One region of the Mesorhizobium sp. M0058 genome, then DNA from elsewhere that is predicted to be linked to it. Evidence: predicted binding sites of a transcription regulator. Region 1 holds the regulator's gene; each other region holds the start of a gene.
The links. The regulator LexA, encoded in region 1, represses DNA repair genes until DNA is damaged. The targets are predictions, from matches to a motif close to TGTTCNNNNTGTGTTCNG.
Positions count from the first base shown of each region.

Region 2: the regulator LexA is predicted to act here: its motif matches at 1,654-1,671, upstream of NKJ75_RS28225 (PA0069 family radical SAM protein).
Region 3: the regulator LexA is predicted to act here: its motif matches at 1,699-1,716, upstream of dnaE (DNA polymerase III subunit alpha).
Region 4: the regulator LexA is predicted to act here: its motif matches at 1,382-1,399, upstream of parE (DNA topoisomerase IV subunit B).

Region 1 covers NZ_JAMYUQ010000009.1:229,712-234,015, reverse strand. Annotated here, with positions in the region: gene NKJ75_RS17700 (ComEC/Rec2 family competence protein) at 1-1,413, shown strand, start outside; gene lexA (transcriptional repressor LexA) at 1,407-2,189, opposite strand; gene NKJ75_RS17690 (GntR family transcriptional regulator) at 2,393-3,157, opposite strand; gene kynU (kynureninase) at 3,326-4,304, shown strand, end outside.
Region 2 covers NZ_JAMYUQ010000020.1:81,503-85,806, forward strand. Annotated here, with positions in the region: gene NKJ75_RS28215 (hypothetical protein) at 1-839, opposite strand, end outside; gene NKJ75_RS28220 (glycosyltransferase) at 1,092-1,595, opposite strand; gene NKJ75_RS28225 (PA0069 family radical SAM protein) at 1,746-2,900, shown strand; gene rnhB (ribonuclease HII) at 3,055-3,768, shown strand; gene NKJ75_RS28235 (F0F1 ATP synthase subunit B) at 3,974-4,304, opposite strand, start outside.
Region 3 covers NZ_JAMYUQ010000005.1:227,808-232,111, forward strand. Annotated here, with positions in the region: gene NKJ75_RS10525 (acetyl-CoA carboxylase biotin carboxylase subunit) at 1-1,582, shown strand, start outside; gene dnaE (DNA polymerase III subunit alpha) at 1,843-4,304, shown strand, end outside.
Region 4 covers NZ_JAMYUQ010000005.1:204,672-208,975, forward strand. Annotated here, with positions in the region: gene parE (DNA topoisomerase IV subunit B) at 1-1,312, opposite strand, end outside; gene cpaB (Flp pilus assembly protein CpaB) at 1,569-2,474, shown strand; gene NKJ75_RS10430 (type II and III secretion system protein family protein) at 2,553-3,953, shown strand; gene NKJ75_RS10435 (hypothetical protein) at 3,958-4,224, shown strand; gene NKJ75_RS10440 (CpaE/TadZ family protein) at 4,269-4,304, shown strand, end outside.

The sequences.
Region 1 (4,304 bases):
GCGCTGGTTGCCGGCACCATCATGGTGTTGCTGCGTGGCGCCTTTGCGCTGTTTCCCGATTTCTCTTCGCGCCGCCCAGTCAAGAAATATGCAGCAGTGGCAGCACTCGTCTCCATCGCCGCCTATCTCGTCATTTCAGGCGTCGTGGTTGCCGCCGAGCGCAGCTTCATCATGCTGGCGGTCATGCTTGTCGCCGTGCTGTTTGATCGCGCCGCACTCACCATGCGCAATCTGGCGATCTCCGCCATTGCCGTCATCCTGGTGTCGCCGCACGAGGTGGTCGGTCCCAGCTTCCAGATGTCGTTTGCTGCCACCGCCGCCCTTGTCGGCGCCTATGCCGGCTGGGCCGATTACCGCGCCGACAAGGTGAGAACGCCGCCGGCAAAGCGCTCCTTCGTCGGCTTCCTGTCGCGAAAATTCGCGCTGGCCATGGGCAGCCTCGCCATGACCTCGATCATCGCCGGCAGTGCAACCTTGCTGTTCGCCATCTGGCATTTTCAGCGTGTGTCGCCGCTCAGCCTGATCGCCAATCTGGCCGTGATGCCGATTGTTTCGTTGATCGTCATGCCTTTTGCCGTGCTCAGCGCACTGGCGATGCCGTTCGGCGCCGACGGGCCGTTCCTCTATGTGATGGGCAAGGGTCTGATGGCGATGATCGCTATATCGGCCTGGATTTCCGAGCGCTCGCCGGTCGACGCCGTCGGGCTGATCTCCATCCGCTCGGTGCTGTTGGTGGCGGTCGCCCTCGTCATCGCCACCATGGCCACCACCTGGCTCAGGTTGGCGGCCGTGCCTTTCGCGCTGGCCGGCCTGTTGACGGTGCCGCAGGTGCTTACGCCCGACGTGCTCATATCCGAGGATGCGCATCTGGTGGCCATGCCGATCGGTGGCGGCGAACTCGCCCTCAACCGCGAACGCTCCAACGAATTCACCACGGACAATTGGAAACGGGCGCTGCGGGCCGAAACCATTATCCCACCTGAGATTTTCGAGGCAACAGATACGCGGTTCGATCTCGATCCGCTCGATCTGCCGCCCGGCTCGCCCTTCTATTGCACCGGCGATCTCTGTATCGCCCGGCACCCTTCCGGAGCCATTGTGGCGCTTGCGAAAGACCGCAAGACGGCGCGGCCGGCCTGTGCCTTCGCGAGCCTGATCGTCATCGATGACGCCACCGCCTACAATCCGTGCCGCGACCCGCTGGTGCTGGTCGTGACGAAGAAACAGCTGGCCCGCGACGGCAGCGCCGCCGTCTTCTTCGATCCGCAATCGGCAGCTGCAGCGCCAACCATCCGCTTCGCCGTCGACAAGCCGTATCGCCCCTGGCACGAGCAACGCCGCTTCTCCCGCGAAGCGCGCGGCCTGCCGCCTTACAACCAGCGTGAAAAGTACAAACCCAAGCCGGCTCAGTAGCGCCGGATCAATCCGACAAGCTTGCCCTGCACCTTCACCCTGTCCGGTCCAAAAATGCGGGTCTCGTAGGCCGGGTTGGCGGCTTCCAGGGCGATCGAGGCGCCCTTGCGGCGGAAGCGTTTCAGGGTCGCTTCCTCATCGTCGACCAACGCCACCACGATCTCGCCGGGGCTGGCTGTGTCGGCATTGCGGATGATGACCGTGTCGCCATCGAAAATGCCGGCCTCGATCATCGAATCGCCCTTGACCTCGAGCGCGTAGTGTTCGCCGCCCATGATCATATCGGGCGGCACCGAGATCGAATGGGTCTGATGCTGGATGGCGTCGATCGGCACGCCGGCGGCGATGCGTCCCATAACCGGGATTGAAATCGCGGAAACGGCATCGTCATTGCCGGCCGACATCGAACGCGACGGCGAGCCCGGCTTGATCTGGCGGCCGAGACCGCCTTGGCCCATCGCGCCTTGTCCTTGGCCGCCTTGCCCTTGGCCGGTTTGACCAAGACTGCCCTGAATCACGCTCGGCGAAAACTTCCTCGCCGCATTGAGGCCTGGTGCGATCGAGTCGGGCAGCCGCAGCACTTCCAGCGCGCGCGCCCGGTTCGGCAGCCGGCGAATGAAACCGCGCTCCTCAAGCGCCGTGATCAGGCGGTGGATGCCGGACTTGGAGGCGAGGTCGAGCGCTTCCTTCATCTCGTCGAAGGACGGCGGGATTCCGCTCTCCTTCAGGCGTTCATGGATGAACATCAGAAGCTCATGTTGTTTGCGCGTCAGCATCGCGGCCCCCAAGGGTTCTGAAATCAGAATCAGAAAAAACAAACCCAGAACAAACACTATCTGTTCCAGTTGTGTTCCGCAACCTTTTAAAGTTTAATGAATGTGTTGACGTTTTGTTCAGCGTAACGTTCGGCGCTGCGGGCGCCGCCTGCGCCCATTTGCCGGCAACGGGTGAAACGAAGCCAAAGTGCCCTGCGCGTCGGCTACGACCGCCGCTTCCTTTTCGGACGGGGCTGCGCAGCATCCGCGCCGGGTTCGCTCTGGGCATAGACCTGCAGCGTGTAGCCGATGTGAGCGGTCATCAGAGTTTTCGCACGTTCGACGTCGCGATCGAGGGCCGCTTCCATCAGGGCGGTATGGTGTTCGATCGCCACGGCGTCGCGCAGGGCCGCCACGGCCTTCCGGTGTCCATCCGTGCGGCCGGCGGCGGCGCGCAGCGTCGGGACCAGACCCAGAAAGCGGTGATGGCGATGCAATTGGTCGGAAATCGTCGCATTGAAGCGCAGCAGCCAGCTGGATGTCGCGGCACTGAGCAGCGCCGCATGGAAGGCATCGTGTTTTTCGTACCACGCGTCGACCGCATCATCCGATGGATCGTCGAGAACAGACCCGCACCGTGAGAGACGATAGTGGGCGGCAACGACCGCGTCTTCCCACTCACGGTCGCCCTTCTCGATCGATTCCACCAGCAGGGGCAGTTCGACCACCAGCCGCGCACGCGCCAAATCCTCGAGCTCCGCCCGAGAGGCGGGAGCGACCGCAAACCCGCGGTTGCTGATGGCGGTCACAAGCCGTTCCGCCTCCAGCCGCGACAGCGCCTCGCGCAACGGCGTCCAGCCGATGCCGTAGGTGTTGCGCAGCGTGCTCAGCTTCAACGGCGCGGCAGGCGCCAGCCGGGTCGCAAGAATATCGCGCCTGAGCAGGCGATAGGCCACTTCCGTCTTCGAGGTCTGCTCGTCATCCAGCATCGTGATCCATCAGACATAAACGCTCGGCTGAGCATTATATATCAAAGCCTTTCAATGGGTGAATTATATATAATGTTTGACAGTTCAAGGGCGACCCCTCAAGATCGCCGGCATGTTTGGGCGGGCAGGCTCCGCCGCGCGCGTTTGTCCATGGAGGGGCGCCGAATCATGATGACACCCGATCTCGCTGCAATCGAAGCAATGGATGCCGCCGATCCGCTGCGCTCCATGCGCGAACGCTTTGTCTTGCCGCAAGGCGTGATTTATCTCGACGGCAATTCCCTGGGTGCCGCGTCACCAGCCGTCTTCAGCGAATTGCAGCAGGCCGCCACGCAGGAATGGGCGCACGACCTCATTCGCGCCTGGAACACGGCTGGCTGGTTCAACATGCCAGTGGAACTGGGAGATCAGCTCGGACGACTGATCGGCGCGGCTGACGGGCAGACGGTGGTCTGCGACACAACCTCGATCAACATCTACAAGCTGCTGCACGCAGCGCTCGGCATGCGGCCGGATCGGTCGGTCATCGTTGCCGAGGGCGACAGTTTCCCGACCGACCTCTACATGGCCGAAGGCGTCGCCTCCACCCGGCCGAGAACGCGGCTGCGGCTGGAGGGCGTCGACGCGGCCGCAATCGAGGAGCTGATCGACGACAGCGTTGCCGTCATCCTGGTCAACCACGTCAACTACAAATCCGGCCAGTTGCGCGACATGCCGGCGCTGACGCGCAAGGCACATGACGCCGGCGCGCTGATCATCTGGGATCTCTGCCACACCGCCGGCGCCTTGCCGGTCGAACTCGACCGTGCCAATGCCGATTTCGCTGTCGGCTGCACCTACAAATACCTCAATGGCGGCCCGGGCTCGCCGGCCTTCATCTACGCGGCCGAGCGCCACCATGGTGATATCAGGCAGCCGCTCAGCGGCTGGTGGGGCCATGCGCGGCCCTTTGCCTTCGAGCAGGGCTTTGCCGTCGGCAGCGGCATCCGCCGCTTCCTGTGCGGAACGCAGCCGGTGCTGTCGATGCGGGCGCTCAAGGGCGCGCTCGATATCTGGAACGACGTCGACATGGCGGCGGTGCGCAGAAAAAGCATCGCACTGACCGACCTGTTTATCCAGCTCGTCGAAGCCAGATGCGGCGCCTACG
Region 2 (4,304 bases), on a different contig from region 1:
AGGCCGGCCTCGCCGGTCAGCGTGACCGGGCTGTCGTCGCCATAGACCTTGAGCACGTCTTGCGCCGGATGGCCGACCAGCAGCGTCAACTGGTGCTTGAGGCTGCGCCTGTTGTGGCTGCCTTTGACATAGACATGCGGGCCGGTGCCGGCATCGCAGGGCTTGAGATAGAAGAAGAATTTCAGCATCCGCCAGTCGTCGAGATCGAAATGATATTTGCCGAGCGAGGCAAGGTTCTTGTCGGCGTCGGAAGCCTCGCCGGTCGGAAAGCTCCACCAGACACGCGTGGTGATCAGCTTTGCCTGCCCGCCCAGATAGTGCTGGGCGATGTCGAGCAGCAGCGGATCGTTTTGGATGGCGAGTGCTGCCTTGCAGCTGAGGATGCGCTCGAAATAGTGGCCGCTGAGCAAAGAGCGGCCGAACCGCTTCTCGGCTTCTGCGTGTTCTCCGGGCATGAATTCGAGCCGGCGGTCGAAATTGCCGAAGCACGGCGTGCTCTGAGCAAAGCTGGCGATCTCTTCGTGGATTGCCTGCGGAAGGACCAGTCCGGAGAACAGGCCATCGGCGCGCAGCGCCGCGACGATCGACTTGAGGTCGACGCCCCTGAACATCGTCGCTCCGGCACTCTGCGCGGGGCGCGCGGCTTTGGCGCCAAGCCAGTGCAGTTTGCGCGCCGGCATGGTGCGGGCAAGCACGAACATCGGCAGCCATGCGGGATTTTCGCGCAGGTCGGACAGATAGGTCGGGATACGCACCGCAATGCGGCGGAGCTGGCTGCCGTTGCGGGCAATGGCTTCCAGACTGGGGGCGCCGGATTTGTCAGGGGACGAAAGGTTCATCGGGGTCCTCAGATATGAACGGCAGCAACGACGACGCGGCGCTTGCTTACCGCTCCGGCACTACCCAAGCCCCGATATCCCGCATCAACGGAATGCTAATCCCGCGTCAGCTTTTGTGCAATGCACAATAGCTTTTTGCGGCGAAAAAGAGGGATGGTGCTGCGACCGTGCCAATGCGGATGAGGCGCCGACGCTGCCCCTCATCCGCCCTTCGGGCACCCTTCTCCCTGGGAACGGGAAAAGGGAGAAAGATCACTTCTTCGGCGCCAGCCAGATTTCGGCGTCGAGCCGCCTGGTGGCGAGACCGCGCGCAAGGGCTTCGGCGCTGTGCGCGTTCTTCGACAGGGCAGCGGCCTGGCGCTTGCTGATGACCAGCCCTTCGGCCAGCGCCCGGTTGCCCGAAAACACCCGTGACAGGAACGGCGTGCGGCTGCCGCGCGCACGGGAAAAGCGCGCCGGCATGGTTTGCCGCGCCGTGTGAGCGACAACGTCGTCGATCCAGCCCTCCGCCAGCCTTGCGCCGGGTTCCAGAAACAGCAGCCAGTCACCCTTCGCCTGCCTGATTCCCGCGGCAATGCCGCCGGCCACGAAGTGGCAGCCGGCATGATCGGCAACCCGATGCGTCTGGTCGGTCGAGCCGGTGTCGCAGACGATGACATCGCGCACCACGCCCTCGACCGCGCCGCCGATCAACGAGGCGAGCGTGCGGGCAAGGCCTTCTTCGTCATCCCGGGTTTCGATGAGAACGCTGAGCATTTTTAGCCGAATAGCGGAAAGCCCGGCGCAGCGCCAGTTTTGCATGGCCCAACGAAAAAGTTCTTGCTTTGTTCTCATCAGCGAAATAGGATTATTTTCATGAACAGAGCGATTCGACAGCCAGCCGACAGTCCTTGGGAAAGGGCCAAAATGGAACATATCGTGCGTGCGGACATTGCTGCTTTCGGAGCAGGGCGAGCCGAGATGGCCAATGCGATGATCGAACAGAGCGGCATGCGCGTCCGTCCGGATCGCAACCGCGGCCGTTCCGCGGGCATCAACCCGTCCGGCCGGTTCGAGCCGGTCAGCCGGCATGTGTTCGACGACGGCTGGAATTCGCTGGAGGAATTGCCGCCGTTCAAGACCGAAGTGCAGGTCGAGAAGCCGCGCACCATCATCACCCGCAACGAATCGCCCGACATTTCCTTCGACCGCTCGATCAACCCCTATCGCGGCTGCGAGCATGGCTGCGTCTATTGTTTCGCCCGGCCGACGCATTCCTTCATGGGCCTGTCGCCGGGGCTGGATTTCGAAGCGAAGCTGTTTGCCAAGCCGGATGCGGCGCGGCTGCTCGACAAGGAACTGTCGAAGGATGGCTATCAGCCGCGCACCATCGCGATCGGCACCAACACCGATCCCTACCAGCAGATCGAGAAACAATACCGGATTATGCGCGAGATCCTCGAAGTGCTGGAGGCGCGCGGCCATCCGGTCGGCATCGTCACCAAATCCCATCTGGTGACGCGCGACATCGACATCTTGTCGCGCATGGCCGAACGGGGCTTGGCCAAGGTGGCGCTGTCGGTGACGACGATGGACCGCATGCTGGCGCGCACCATGGAGCCACGCGCGTCGACGCCGACCAAGCGGCTTGAGGCAATCCGGCAGCTTTCCGATGCCGGCATCCCGGCCTCTGTCATGGTGGCGCCGATCATTCCCGGCCTGACCGACCAGGAGATGGAGCGTATCCTCGATTCGGCACGCGCCGCAGGCGCCCGCGAGGCCGGCTATGTCATCCTGCGCCTGCCGCTCGAGGTGGCGCCGATCTTCAAGGACTGGCTGCTGCGCCACTATCCCGACCGCTACCGGCACGTGATGTCGCTGATCCGTTCGATGCGCGACGGCAAGGACTATGATTCGGAATGGGGCAAGCGGATGAAAGGCGCCGGCCCCTATGCCTGGCAGATCGGCCGGCGCTTCGAGATCACGGCCAAGCGGCTCGGCCTCAACGCCGAGCGGCGCACGCTCCGAACCGACCAGTTTGTCGCCGCCGCCACGGCGACCGAGCAGCTGATGCTGCTCTGAGAGTAGCGCCTGCCCTGCCCTCGTGGTTGGCAGGCGACCCAAGAATCCCGTCCGGCCTGTCCCCCGGCCTGCAGACGGTGCCCTCCCGGTCTTGCCCCACTCGACCCTGGAGGGACTTGCGGAGAATCGGAGCCGATGCGAACCTCGCCGCAACATGGCTCGCGCGCGTTCCGATTCTCCGCTTCTTTTAGAAATCGTCGAAAAGCCCGACTTCTCCTTCGAGACGAAGGCGATGGCTGAAGGCCTGTGGCCGGTGGCAGGCATGGACGAGGCCGGCCGCGGTCCGCTGGCCGGGCCGGTGGTGGCGGCGGCGGTGATCCTCGATCCCGCCAACATTCCCGACGGGCTAGACGATTCCAAACGGCTCAACCATTTGCAGCGCGAGGCGCTGTTCCTGAAAATCCTGGGGTCAGCGCTCGGCGTGTCGATGGCCTCGGTCAGCGCCGAAGGCATTGACGGCAGCAATATCCTCAAGGCCAGCCTGGAAGCCATGCGCCGCGCCCTTGCCGGCCTGCCGATCCAGGCGAAGCTGGCGCTGGCCGATGGCCGCGATGTGCCGCCGGGCCTCCTCTGCGAAGGCCGCGCGCTGATCAAGGGCGACCAGCGCTCGCAATCGATCGCCGCCGCCTCGATCGTCGCCAAGGTGATGCGCGACCGCATGATGTGCGGCTGCGGCAGCCACCACGAACGCTACGGGTTCGAAGTCCATATGGGCTACGCCACCGTGCGGCACCGCACCGCGATCGAAGCGCATGGTCCGGTGGCAAGGCTGCACCGGGCGTCATTCGCGCCGTTCAGGCTGGGTGGAGTTGAGGTGGTTGAGCAAGAGAGCTTCGCCGGGTTGAGTAATGATAATCTCCCCCCTTGAGGGGGAGATGGCCGGCAGGCCAGAGGGGGTCGCCGCGCGTGAAGCGCTAGCCCTTACTGGCCGCAGAAAGAGCGTCGCGGCCGGTCGCACCGAACCCCTCTGTCGCTTTTGGCGACATCTCCCCCTCAAGGGGGCAGATTGTCCGCGCTCAACAAAAAAGCCGCCAGGTTGCCCGGGCGGCTTGATGTCAGCGAGTTAACCCCGCTCAGTTCAGCCTGGCCTTCACGTCCTGCAGCGCGGACTTGAACAGGTCGGCGCCGGCCTTGGCGTCGATCTTGCCGGCAAGCAGCGTGCGGGCCGCCTCGACGGCGATGTCGACGGCGCTGGCGCGCACTTCGGCGACGGCTTCGCGCTCGGCCTGGCCGATCTTCTGCTCGGCAAGCGCAGTGCGACGGGTGACATAGTCTTCGGTCTTCTTGTGCGCCTCGGCGGCAAGCATGTCGGCCTCGCGCTTGGCGGCAGCGACGATGGCTGCGGCCTCCTGCTCGGCTTCCTTGCGCTTCTTCTGGTATTGGCCGAGCAGTTGCTGGGCCTCT
Region 3 (4,304 bases), on a different contig from region 1:
CGAAAAGATCGCCGGCGAGATCGGTTATCCCGTGATGATCAAGGCCTCGGCCGGCGGCGGCGGTAAAGGCATGCGCATTGCCTGGAGCCAGTCGGAAGTGCGCGACGGCTTCGACCGGGCGCGCTCGGAGGCGAAAAGCTCGTTCGGCGACGACCGCGTCTTCATCGAAAAGTTCGTCGTCGATCCGCGTCATATCGAAATCCAGGTGCTGGCCGACGCGCATGGCACCGCCCTCTATCTCGGCGAGCGCGAATGCTCGATCCAGCGTCGGAACCAGAAGGTGGCGGAAGAGGCGCCGTCGCCATTCCTCGATGCCAGGACGCGCAAGGCGATGGGCGAGCAGGCCGTGGCGCTAGCCAAGGCGGTCGACTACCAGAGCGCCGGCACCGTCGAGTTCATCGTAGATGCTGAAAAGAACTTCTATTTCCTTGAAATGAATACACGATTGCAGGTCGAGCATCCGGTGACGGAGCTTGTTACCGGCATCGACCTGGTCGAGCAGATGATCCGCGTCGCCGCCGGCGAAAAGCTCGGCATCAAGCAGAGCGACGTCACGCTGAACGGCTGGGCGGTGGAAAGCCGGCTCTATGCCGAGGATCCCTATCGCAATTTCCTGCCCTCGATCGGCCGGTTGACGCGCTACCGGCCGCCGGAGGAGGGCACGTTCGGCGATGTCGTCATCCGCAACGACACCGGCGTCACCGAAGGCTCCGAGATTCCGATGTTCTATGATCCGATGGTGGCAAAACTCTGCACCTGGGCGCCCACGCGTATCGAGGCCATCGATGCCATGTCGGAAGCGCTGGACAGTTTCGTCGTCGACGGCATCGAGCACAACATCCCGTTCCTGGCGGCGCTGATGCAGCATCCGCGCTGGCGCGAGGGGCGGATATCGACGGGCTTCATCGCCGAGGAATATCCTGACGGCTTCGCGCCGATCGTGCCCAATGGCGATGAAAAGGCAGTGCTGGCGGCGATCGCCACCGCGGTCGAGCTTCTGCGCCGCGATCGGCTTGACCGGCTGGGCGGGCGGCTGGCGCCGCATTCGGGCGCACTCAAGCGCGATTGGGTGGTGAAGCTCGGCGACGACTATCTCCAGGCTTCGATCATCGAGGGCATGATCTCCATTCCGATGGAAATCGATCTGTCGGTCGATGGCGGCAAAGCGCTGACCGTGGCGTCCGACTGGCGGCCGGGCGACCTCATCTGGCGCGGCACTGTCGGTGCCCGCAAGGTCACGGCGCAGATCAGGCCGCTGCCGAACGGCCTGCGCATCGCCTGGAAGGGCATGTCGGTGACGGCGCGCGCCATGCTGCCGCGAACGGCTGAACTGGAAAGGCTGATGCCGGAAAAGGTGGCGCCGGACACGTCCAAGATGCTGCTTTGCCCGATGCCGGGCCTAGTGGTGTCGATCGCGGTTGCCGAGGGGCAGGAGGTCAAGGCCGGCGAGACGCTGGCCGTGGTCGAGGCGATGAAGATGGAAAACGTGTTGCGCGCCGACCGCGATCTTGTCGTGTCGAAGCTCAACGCCAAGCCGGGTGACAGCCTGGCTGTGGATGCGGTGATCATGGAGTTCGCCTAGAGATTGTTTGGAAATTCTACTCCGGCGGCCATCTGAAGGCGGTTTCTGCGCTTCCCGTGCTCACGGACCAATGGCCGCTGCGCTCCGGTTCTCGAAACCACCATCATATGACTCGCCAGAGCGAACTTCGAACAATCTCTGAGCCGTGCGGCTGGGTACGGAAGCCTGTGGTCGGTGGTCATTTGTGCTGGACTGGCATCGCCCGGTCCGGGACAATACATCTCCATCGACTCAAAGCCCTTCGAGCAATTTGATACATCATGGCGGATGACAAACTTCCACGCGATCCCCTGAAGCGCGAAGCAGCGCTCGCTGCTGCGCGCCCTGAGGCACCGGCGCGGCGGTTCATCCATCTGCGCGTGCATTCGGCGTATTCGCTGCTCGAGGGAGCCTTGCAGGTCGCCGCCGTTGTCGGTCATGCCGTCAAGGACGAGTGCCCGGCAATCGCCGTCACCGACACAAACAATCTGTTCGGCGCGCTTGAGTTCGCCCAGAAGGCGGTGAAGGAAGGCATCCAGCCGATTATCGGCTGCCAGATCGATCTCGCCTTTTCCGGCGAGACCAGTGACGCACAGCGCGACCGCCGCCGCCACGGGCCGGAGATGAACGCCGTGGTGCTGCTCGCCGCCACCGAGGTTGGCTATAGCAACCTCGTCAGGCTGGTCAGCCAGGTCTATCTGGAGACGCCGCCGGGCGAGCCCGTACATCTGACGTCAGCAATGCTGGAAGGCCATAGCGATGGCCTGATCTGCCTCAGCGGCGGGCCGCGCGGCCCGATCGGCCGGGCGCTGAAGGAGGATCGCCGAGATCTTGCCGAGACGCGGCTTCTGGCACTCAAGGCGCTGTTCGGCGACCGGCTCTATGTCGAACTGGACCGCGTTTCCGGCTATGACCGCGCCATCGAGAAATCATCGGTCGATCTTGCCTATACCCATGATCTGCCGCTGGTCGCCACCAATGAGGCGTTCTTCGCCGCCCGCGACGACTATGACGCGCATGATGCGCTGATCGCCATTGCCGAAGGGTCGGTCGTTGCCGCCGACAACCGCCGCCGCCTGACATCGGACAATTTCCTGCGCAGCCAGGCCGATATGGCAAGGCTGTTTGCCGACCTGCCTGAGGCGATCGACAACACCGTCGAGATCGCGCTGCGCTGTTCCTACTATCCCAAGACCCGCAACCCGATCCTGCCGCGCTTTACCGGCGGCGATGTGGCCGACAATGAGGTGGCGCTGAAGGCCGAGGCCGATGAACTGCGCCGGCAGGCCCATGAAGGTCTCGACGCCCGGCTGGCGGCGCATGGACCCACCGCCGGCTACACGGTCGAACAATACCGCGAGCGGCTCGATTTCGAGCTCTCCATCATCGAGAAGATGAAATTTCCCGGTTACTTCCTGATCGTGGCCGACTTCATCAAATGGGCGAAGGCGCAAGGCATTCCGGTCGGGCCGGGCCGCGGTTCTGGCGCGGGATCGCTGGTCGCTTATTCCACCACCATCACCGATATCGATCCGCTGCGCTTCTCGCTGCTGTTCGAGCGCTTCCTCAACCCCGACCGCGTGTCGATGCCCGACTTCGACATCGACTTCTGCCAGGACCGGCGCGAAGAGGTCATCCGCTACGTCCAGCAGAAATATGGCCGCGACCAGGTGGGACAAATCATCACCTTCGGTACGCTGCAGGCGCGCGCGGTGCTGCGCGACGTCGGCCGCGTGCTGCAAATGCCTTACGGCCAAGTCGACAAGCTCTCCAAAATGGTGCCGCAGAACCCGGCCAATCCGGTCAAGCTGGCGGATGCCATCGCCAACGAGCCGCGCTTTGCCGAGGAGGCCGAGAAGGAGCCAATCGTGCAGACGCTGCTCGATATGGCGCAAAAGCTGGAAGGGCTCTACCGCCACGCTTCGACGCACGCCGCCGGCATCGTCATCGGCGACCGGCCCTTGTCGGAACTGGTGCCGATGTACCGCGATCCGCGCTCCGACATGCCGGTCACCCAGTTCAACATGAAATATGTCGAACAGGCCGGGCTGGTGAAGTTCGACTTCCTCGGCCTGAAGACGCTGACCGTGCTGGAGACGGCGGTGAAGCTGATCCGCCGGCGCGGCATCGAGATCGACCTGGCGACGATCCCGCTCGACGATCCTGAAACCTACGCCATGCTGTCGCGCGGCGAAGTGGTCGGTGTGTTCCAGGTGGAAAGTGCCGGCATGCGCAAGGCGCTGATCGGCATGCGGCCCGACTGCATCGAGGACATCATCGCGCTGGTGGCGCTCTACCGTCCCGGCCCGATGGAGAACATCCCGACCTACAACGCCAGAAAGCATGGCGAAGAGGAGATGGCATCGATCCATCCCAAGATCGACCATCTGGTGAAGGAGACGCAAGGCGTCATCGTCTACCAGGAACAGGTGATGCAGATCGCGCAGGAACTGTCGGGCTATTCGCTCGGCGAAGCCGATCTGCTGCGTCGCGCGATGGGCAAGAAGATCCGCGCCGAAATGGACAAGCAGCGCGAGCGCTTCGTCACCGGTGCGGTCGAACGCGGCGTCGGCAAGCCGCAGGCCGACTTCATCTTCGACCTTCTGGCCAAGTTCGCCGACTACGGCTTCAACAAATCGCACGCGGCCGCCTACGCCGTCGTGTCCTACCAGACCGCCTATCTCAAGGCGCATTACCCCGTCGAGTTCCTGGCGGCGTCGATGACGCTCGACATGGGCAATAC
Region 4 (4,304 bases), on a different contig from region 1:
CCTCCTTTTCCTGGCGCCGGCGCACCCGCTCGTCGGCGCGCGCAATCACCCATTCCAGCAGCTTGGAGGCTTCCTGCGGATTGTCGGCCAGCCAGTGGTCGAAGGGATCGCGGATGGCGGTCTCGACCATGCGAATGGCTTCGATCGTTGCCAGCCTGTCCTTGGTCTGGCCGACGAATTCCGGCTCGCGAATAAACACCGACAGCATGCCTGCCGCCGAGATCATCACGTCTTCGGAGGTGACGATCGAGGCGCGCTTGTTGCCGACCAGGTCGGCATAGGCCCGAAGCCCGCGCGTCAGCACATTGCGAAAGCCGGCCTCATGCGTGCCGCCTTCGCCGGTCGGGATGGTGTTGCAGTAGGAGTTGACGAAGCCGTCACCGCCGAACCAGGTCACCGCCCATTCCAGCGAACCGTGGCCGCCCTGCTTCTCGCTCTTGCCAGCGAAGATTTCGCGGGTCACCTGGAAATCATCGCCGAGCGATGCCTTGAGATAGTCCTTCAAGCCGCCGGGGAAATGGAACTCCGCCTTGGCCGGCGTCTGGTCCTTTTCCTTGATCAGCGATGGGTCGCAGCTCCAGCGGATCTCGACGCCGCCGAACAGATAGGCTTTCGAGCGGGTCATGCGATAGAGCCGCGCCGGCTCGAAGGCGGCGCCCTTGCCGAAAATCTGCTCGTCGGGATGGAAGCGGATTTTGGTGCCGCGCCGGTTGTGCACTTCGCCGAGCTGCTCCAGCCCGCTCACCGGAACGCCGCGCGAGAACCTTTGGCGGTAAAGCTGGCGACCGCGCGCGACCTCGACTTCGAGATGGTCCGACAGCGCATTGACGACCGAGACGCCGACACCGTGCAGACCGCCGGAGGTCTCATAGACCTTGCTATCGAACTTGCCGCCCGAATGCAGCGTCGTCATGATGACTTCGAGCCCCGGTTTCTTGAATTTCGGATGCGGATCGACCGGAATGCCGCGGCCATTGTCGGTGACGGTCAGAAATCCGTCGGCCGACAGCTCGACATCGATGAAGGTGGCATGGCCGGCGACCGCCTCGTCCATCGAATTATCGATGACCTCGGCAAACAGATGGTGCATCGCCTTGTCGTCGGTGCCGCCAATATACATGCCGGGACGGCGCCGCACCGGCTCCAGCCCCTCCAGCACCTCGATGTCGGCGGCGCTATAGCCCTCGCTGCCGTCCTTGGTCGCGGCAGGACGCTTCGTGGCCTGCACCAGCGGGTCGGCCGGGCGCGAAGGTGTCCGAGCCGGTTGGGGCTGCTTTTCCAGATTGCCGAAAAGATCGTTGTTGTCGTCCATGCCTACCATAGAATCCGTGCCGCGAATCACCCGTCGATACTGCCACGCTTTTCGGCGCCAAGCGACGGAAGTTCCTGTTACGTTCGGGGATTAAACCCTTCTTATCCTAAAACCTTTCGATAACCAAGCCGGCGGAAATAGGTCCGTGCGGAGCGGCCGCGATTCCTGAATCTTTAACAAAGCGGCCTAGCGTCGCTCCAACAAAACAAAAGACCACGAATGTCAGGGGTTGGTTGTGAGGGGCAAGGCCATAACGATGATTGGCATCGCTGCCGTCTTCGGCGCGATTTCAATCTTTGCCGCGGATTTCTGGGTGAAAAGCCAGGCCAAGGCCGATGCCGAAGAGAAAACGGCGTCGATCCCGGCGCCCGCCGTCCCCAAGGTCGTCTTCAAGACCATAGTGGTGGCCAACGCGCCGCTGCGTTACGGCATGGAGCTTGACCGGGCGCAGCTCAGCGAAATCCCATGGTCCGAGGATTCGGTGCCGCAGGGCGCGTTCACCACAGTCAATGCATTGCTCGCCGAAGGCAGCCGCGTGGTATTGTCGCCGATCGAGGTCAACGAGCCGGTGCTGATCAGCAAATTGTCGGGGCCGAACGGCCGCGCGACGCTATCAAACATGATGACGCCCGGCATGCGGGCGGTGACAATCCGCACCGACGAGATCGCCGGTGTCGGCGGCTTCGTCATGCCGGGCGACCGGGTCGACGTGGTGCTGACACGCGATGCGGGCGAAATCCAGGAAGTGGCCAAGAACGCGCAGGGCGCTGCCGGATCGACCGTTACCTCCGAGATTGTCGTCTCCGACGCCAAGGTGCTGACCGTGGGGCAGGGCGCCGACGAGCGCCAGACCACACCGCAGATCGCCAATTCCGTCACCATCGAGGTGACGACCGAAGGCGCGCAGAAAGTGGCGCTTGCCCGCACCGTCGGCACCTTGTCGCTGTCGCTCCGCTCGGCCGCAGACGGAGGGGCCGCCAAGGACGGCGTCACCACCATCTCGTCCTTCGGCGGATCGGTCGCCTCCGGCGTCCAGGCCGCTGCCGGCGCGCTGTTCACTGCCGCGACCAAGGAGCCTGAGAAGCCGAAATTCAAGACGATCATCGTGACGCGCGGCACGCAGGTCGAAGAATACCAGGTTCCTGCGCGGGACCAGCAATAACTGCCGGTGGGGACCGGGCGAGGGACGGGACAGATGTCGGGACTTCATGCATTTCGAACTACGAAAGGGCTGCGCCCAATGCGGGCGCTTGCGGTGGGGGCTTGCCTGGCCGCGGCCGCAATGCTCGGCCTCAGTGCACCAGCCAAGGCCGACAACGATATCGTCCATGTCTCGTCGACAACGAATGCGTCGATCAAGGTAGCCAAGGGCAAGCCGAAGACGGTCATGACCAATGCCGCCTTCTACCAGATCGTCATCGGCGATCCGGAGATCGCCAACGTCAATCCGCTGACCGACAAATCCTTCTATGTGCTGGGCAACAATCTCGGCACCACCGGCATCGCGCTGTTCGACGAGAACAAGCAGTTGGTCGGCACCGTCGACATCGAGGTGACGCTGGACACCGACCAGCTGGCCAGCACCATTCGCGCCAGCGTGCCGGACGCCAAGATCAAGGTCGGCTCGGCCAATGGCCGCGTCGTGCTGTCGGGCGAGGCCGATGACGCGGTCGCCGCCGAGAAGGCAAGCAAGATCGCCAGCCGCTTCTCCGGCAATGAAGAAGTGATCAATTCGGTCAACATCTCGTCCTCGCAGCAGGTTCAGCTCAACGTCCGCTTCGTCGAGATCAATCGCCAGGCCGGACAGGATCTCGGCGCCAAATACAGCGCCAATTTCGCTTACGGCATTGGCGGGCGCGACGTCACCCTCGATCCTGGCACGGTGCCGGGAGCCGGCAATGGCGAGATCATCGGCCGGCTGCTGTCCAATGGCCTGTCGATCGACGTCGCCATCAAGGCGCTGGAGGAACGTGGTCTCGCCAGGCGGCTGGCCGAGCCGAACCTGATCGCCCGCTCGGGCCAGACGGCAAGCTTCCTCGCCGGCGGCGAGTTCCCGATCCCGGTCTCCGAGGACAATGGCAAGATTTCCGTCAGCTACAAGAAATACGGCGTCAGCCTCGACTTCACGCCGACGGTTCTCAAGGACGGGCTGGTGAGCCTCGACATCGCGCCGGAAGTGTCCTCGATCGACGCTTCGGCCTCCTACAATATCGGCAATATCTCGGTCCCGGGCTTTATCGTGCGCCGCGCCAAAACATCCGTCGACCTGAAGAATGGCCAGAGCTTCATGATCGCCGGCCTGCTGCAGTCACAGAACGACATTACCACATCGCGTCTTCCCGGCCTCGGCAAGCTGCCGGTGCTCGGCTCGCTGTTCTCCTCCAAATCCTATCAGCGGCGCGAGACCGATCTGGTGATCATCGTCACCCCCTATCTGGTCAAGCCGGTCGATCCGTCGAAGAAGCTGCTCGAGCCGACCGACGGCACGCAGCCAGCCAGCAATGTCGACTATTTCCTCAACAACACCGAGGAAGTGAAATCGTCCGAAGCCAATCGTGCAGTGGCAATGGCCAGCGGCAGTACGGCACAGCCGGCCGCGGTCACCACCGTCGGGCATTTCCTCGACCTGCCGAAGGATTGAAGCCATGCGCGTGGAATCATGCATCGCCCTGCTGATCGCCGGCCTCGCCGGCGGCTGCACCAGCGACGACTATGTCCGCTCCGAGGGACCGACGATTGCCGCCGGCAACGCACAGGCCGCCAATACGGCCATGCAGATGGTCGATCCCTGGAAATACGGCGTCCAGAACACCAGGCTGCTGGTGCCGGCGCAGCGCAGTGAGGCGGCAGTCAACGCCGCCGACCAGGCTGCTGCTGCCAAGGCCGTGCAACCGACAGCGACAACCGATTGATTTGCCCGGTGATTTGACCGGGAATGACCTGACAGGCTGACAAAATGGCAAGCGGCATCAAGACCAAGAAGATCCTGCTG